Regions from separate parts of the Porphyromonas cangingivalis genome, predicted to be linked through region 2. Evidence: riboswitches for the same ligand, from Rfam matches in the RefSeq annotation. Region 2 holds a riboswitch; the other holds the start of a gene.
The links. Region 2 has a riboswitch for thiamine pyrophosphate ahead of EL262_RS03635 (TonB-dependent receptor). Riboswitches for the same ligand answer to the same signal wherever they lie in the genome.
Positions count from the first base shown of each region.

Region 1 (2,468 bases), 210 kb from region 2:
CACGATCCTTGGTTAAGGGGATGAAGTGCCAACGTAGACCGGCGTGGATGGTGAAGTAGTCTACCCCCTGCTCGGCTTGTTCGATAAGTGTGTCTCGATAGATTTCCCATGTAAGATCGGCTACTTTTCCTTTCACCTTTTCGAGAGCTTGATAGAGGGGTACGGTACCCACCGGGACAGACGAGTTGCGGATAATCCACTCTCTTGTCTCATGAATGTTGCGTCCGGTGGACAAGTCCATGATCGTATCGGCTCCCCAACGCATCGCCCAGACGGCCTTCTCGACCTCTTCCTGAATGGAAGACGTGATTGCAGAATTACCGATATTCGCATTTACTTTGACAAGGAAGTTACGCCCTATGATCATCGGTTCAGCCTCGGGGTGGTTGATATTTGCAGGGATGATCGCACGACCGGCAGCAATCTCTTGGCGCACAAACTCAGGCGTGATGTATTCGGGCATATTTGCTCCGAAAGACTCCCCTTTCTCTTTTTTGTATTTCTCCTTGATCTGATCACAAAGCTGATTTTCACGGATGGCTACATACTCCATCTCGGGAGTGATGACCCCTTTGCGAGCATAGTGAAGTTGTGTCACTATATGACCATCTTTTGCCACCAACGGCTGTTCGTTGAGATGAGCAAAGCGCAGATGATCCAACGTTTCATCCTTGCGCCTCATGCGTCCATACTCCGAACTTTGCTCCTTGAGACGGACGACATCTTCACGCTCCTCTATCCATCTCTCTCTAAATCGTGGCAAACCTCTCTGCACATCTACGACATAATCAGGATCGGTATATGGTCCCGAGGTATCATAGACGATGACGGATTCATTTTGGATCTTATTACCATCCTCATCGATGGTAGGCGAAAGGTCGATACGTCTCATCGGCACCTTCAAATCGGTGCGACTGCCCTCGACATATATCTTGACAGAACCCGGTAGAGGTCCGGAAGTAATGGTAAGGTCTTTGGTTTGATCTTTTTGTTTCATCATAAATTTATGTAGTTAAGAAGTTTCAAGATTGACATTTCACGAAAATTACCCTCCCTTGGATATACCGATAATGGTGATACAATCCCCCTCTTTTAGTAGTGTCTGCTCCCAGCTGTCTCTCTTAATCACGTGCATATTGACCGCAATGGCGACATACTTCGTGTCGAGATCTTGGGATACAGCAAGAGCCTGCAGAGACATACCTTCGGGCACCTCCACAGAGCGTTTGTTCAGTAATATTTGCATGGTCGGATTCACTATATTTACCATCACAACAGAATTAAGTCTCTCGAAAGCCTTATGGGTGATGGTCTGTACTCGATCACATCAACGTGACGCCTGTGTACACCATAGTGAAATAGAAGAACGGTCTTTACCTACGCCGGCATTATCCGGATCAGGTTAAAGGGTCTAATCTCAGCCACTACTTCTGCAAAACCTGCAGAAACCGTAGCACCCCTAAGTTTCCGAGGGCAAAGTAACATATCTATTTTGATTTATCCAAATCATTACTCCCTTTTCTTGTGATGCATCGAAGATCTTGGGCAAGACAGTAAGTCTGGGTATTTGCTGTCGAACAACAGAATCAGACGAAGGATGATTTATCTGAAAGTGTTGTATCTGATCCCCTTAAATTAAAAGCTTCCTAAGCATATAGCAAACAAAGGGCATATCTTGAACTATCTTGATATGCCCTTCGTTTGCCACAATCTTCTAAATCAAGATTGAGATAAATGGAGATTATGAGTTTCCTTGCGTACGGATGTGGATATCCCTTTGTGGGAATGGGATCTCGATACCGTGGTGAGAAAACTCTTTGAATATCTCATAGTAAAGTTCGCTCTTGAGGACGACAGGCTTCTGGATATAAGAGGAGGTCCATACCACAAGTTCGAAGTTGAGGGCATTATCACCATACTCGACAAACCAAAAATCAGGGGGAGGGGTCTGAAGGACTCCGGGATGCTTCTTCGCAACACCAAGGACAATCTCCTTGACCCTCGCGGGATCTTCTTTGTATGCCACTCCCACAGGATAATGGAAGCGCACACGTCTGTCGTTGTGAGACCAGTTGGTCACATTTCCATTGATAAACTCATTGTTGGGCACGATTACGGAGATATTATCATTGGTTACAATGGTTGTCGATCTCATCGATATTTCCACGACATCACCCGAAACCCCACCGACTTGTATGCGGTCACCGACCTTGATCGGTCTCTCAAAAAGAATGATGATACCTGAAACAAAGTTGCTCGTGATGTTCTGCAAACCAAAACCCAACCCCACCCCGAGAGCTCCAAGGAGCCAACTGAATGCACCTAAATTAAACCCGGCAGAGTCAAAAATAAAGATGAACCCGGCCACAAGGATTATGTACTTGATGATGGAGACAATGGCAAGCCTTGTACCCCTCTCACTGATGCGTCGTCCCAGTATATATTTATCCAAGATGCCACTCAATTTA
Region 1 covers NZ_LR134506.1:652,013-654,480, forward strand. Annotated here, with positions in the region: gene thiC (phosphomethylpyrimidine synthase ThiC) at 1-997, opposite strand, end outside; gene thiS (sulfur carrier protein ThiS) at 1,046-1,246, opposite strand; TPP riboswitch at 1,358-1,471, opposite strand; gene EL262_RS02755 (mechanosensitive ion channel family protein) at 1,742-2,468, opposite strand, start outside.
Region 1: another riboswitch for thiamine pyrophosphate. It lies ahead of thiS (sulfur carrier protein ThiS); the one in region 2 lies ahead of EL262_RS03635 (TonB-dependent receptor).

Region 2 (2,468 bases):
GAGGACATCGAGCTTGCTCGTGACATCGTTGAAGCTGTCTGTTGTGCCGTTCATCTTATGTGTGATGTGACGGTACATGATGTCTCCGTAGAGGAGAGTGTTGTCGAAGATGGTGTATTCTCCTTTGAGATAAGCAGAGTAGTCAGACTTCTTGCTTTTGTTGCGGTAATACTCTTGGCCGGGGATGAAGTCCGGTGTCTTGTCCATGACAAAGTCCAATGTTCCGAAGTGATGGTTGGTATAGCTGTTGCCTGCAACACCGGCAGAGAGGTGCAAACCATTGCGGTTGTAGTCAAGGTTGATGATCGCACCATAGAAATCGTTGTCCAAGTGTTTGTTACGGATGAGTGAAGTTCTCTTCTTGCCGTCTACAGTAGGAAGATCATAGTCCTTGAACTTACGTCCTGTACGGTACTCGTGTGCATAACCGTCACCCTTGGTGTAGTGGAGTGTGGCACCGTACTTCAAGCCCGGCATAAGGTCTTGCTTGAAGATAAGGTAGGTGTGACCTTGGTTGTAATTGTCTGTATTGTAGTGGTACTTTGCTACCGAGGGGTCTTTTTTTGCCTCGGAAGGATTGATGAGCCCTGCTTCGTTGAAACGACGGCCGAAGATCTCCTTATTTTCGTCTGAAAGGCCTCTCCAGCCTATACCCGTCTGCTGTTCGCCATAGTTGTGAATGATGTCAAGGCTTGTGGACTCACCTCTGTGCGATGCATGGAGATAGTAAGCTGTACCCTTGCCACCTGTGCGGTCGACATACCCATCGCTTTTGATCTTGGAGAGATAACCACTGAAAGCCCATCCATTCGCCAGACGACCTGACTCAAGGCTCACCATATTGCGGTTGAGACCATAAGAGCCCCAATATGTAGCAATGCGTGCGCCTGCTTCTCTTGCTGGTCTGCGTCCACGCATATCCATTGTCGCTCCGAAAGATCCTGCTCCAAATGTAGAAGATCCTGCTCCGCGGACGATGACGATGTCATCAAGGCGTGAGCCATAGTCTGGCATATTTGCCCAGAAGACCGTCTGGCTCTCGCTATCATTGAGGGGAACACCCATGTTCGTGATATTGATACGAGAAGCATCTACTCCACGGATGGTGAATGAGGTATAGCCTCCCATGATGCCACCATCACTCGACAGAACAAGAGACGGCGTCCCTTGTAGTAGGGTAGGGACGTCCCACGCGATGGACTTCTTGGTGAGGTCGTCCACTTTGATACGGTGTTGGGTCACAGGAGTCTTCTCGCCCGGACGAGTACCGAGGACTTCGACTTCATCTTTGATGTCGTACTTCATCTCTTGCGCCATTAGCCTTGTGGTCATCGCTCCGAAGAGGATAGCCAAAGACAGCATCGAAATACTTTTTCTAACCATTATTGTAATAACAGATTTAAACAGTGAATAACTCTGATCGAATGATCAATCCCTATCGGAGTACGAGACACAATTCCGTGAAACGCTGACGGCGTACGAAGGGGTAGGAGTTTTTAGATGATCTGAAGTGATATGTCGAAGCCCGGACGGGCACATAACCTAAATACTTTCCCTACGTCGGCATTATCCGATCAGGTTCTAAGGGTTTGTTCTCAGCCGTAAAACCTACAGCACCCCTAAGTGATTTTAATCATTAAATCCCTGCAAAGGTAACAAAGGTATGGTAGATTTACAAATAAAAGGAGAGTTTGCGGCAAGAGCGTTTGTTCTAAATCATTATAACCTGAGGATGGGATTCAAGTTGGCCACGATTTTTGGATGTATTTTGACTTATCCGGCGAGTGAGATGATAGATTAGGTGAGGAGGAGTTTTTAGGGAACGGTAAAAGAAACTCCCCTTACTTAAACTTGATACAGGAGAGGGGATCTAAGTTTGAGTAAGGGGGAGATATGGATATTATATTGAGTGGATGTTTGGACTTACTTTACGTTCATCATTCGTTCGATGGAGACAATGGCTTTTTTACGAGTTTCGGGAGCAACCTTGACTTCATAACGTTCATGCAAGAGAGCATCTCTGAGTGCTTCGAGAGTGGTGAGCTTCATGTATTCACAAGTATGCTCCGGTGCTATGGGGATGAAAGTCTTGTCAGGATAGATGCGTCTGAGCTCATATAGAGTCTCGGGCTCGGTGGCAATAACAAATGTATCTGTATTGGCTTGTGCGGGATGCTTCATGATCCCCGCTGTCGAGCCTACATGGCATCTCTCATGCTTCAGCACCTTGGGGTCATCGCAAGCTACAGACTCGGGATGAATAAGGATATCCGCCGTTGGATAAAGATCGATAAACTTGAGTACCAAGTCCGGGGTGATGTGTCTGTGGACATAGCAGTCTCCTTGCCATAACTCCATGTTTCGCCCGGTCATGCGATTGATGTAAGCCCCGAGATTTTTGTCCGGTCCGAAGAGGATAGGAACATCGTTAGGCAGAGACTGTACAACCTTCAAAGCGTTGGCTGATG
Region 2 covers NZ_LR134506.1:863,138-865,605, reverse strand. Annotated here, with positions in the region: gene EL262_RS03635 (TonB-dependent receptor) at 1-1,383, opposite strand, end outside; TPP riboswitch at 1,536-1,631, opposite strand; gene nadA (quinolinate synthase NadA) at 1,924-2,468, opposite strand, start outside.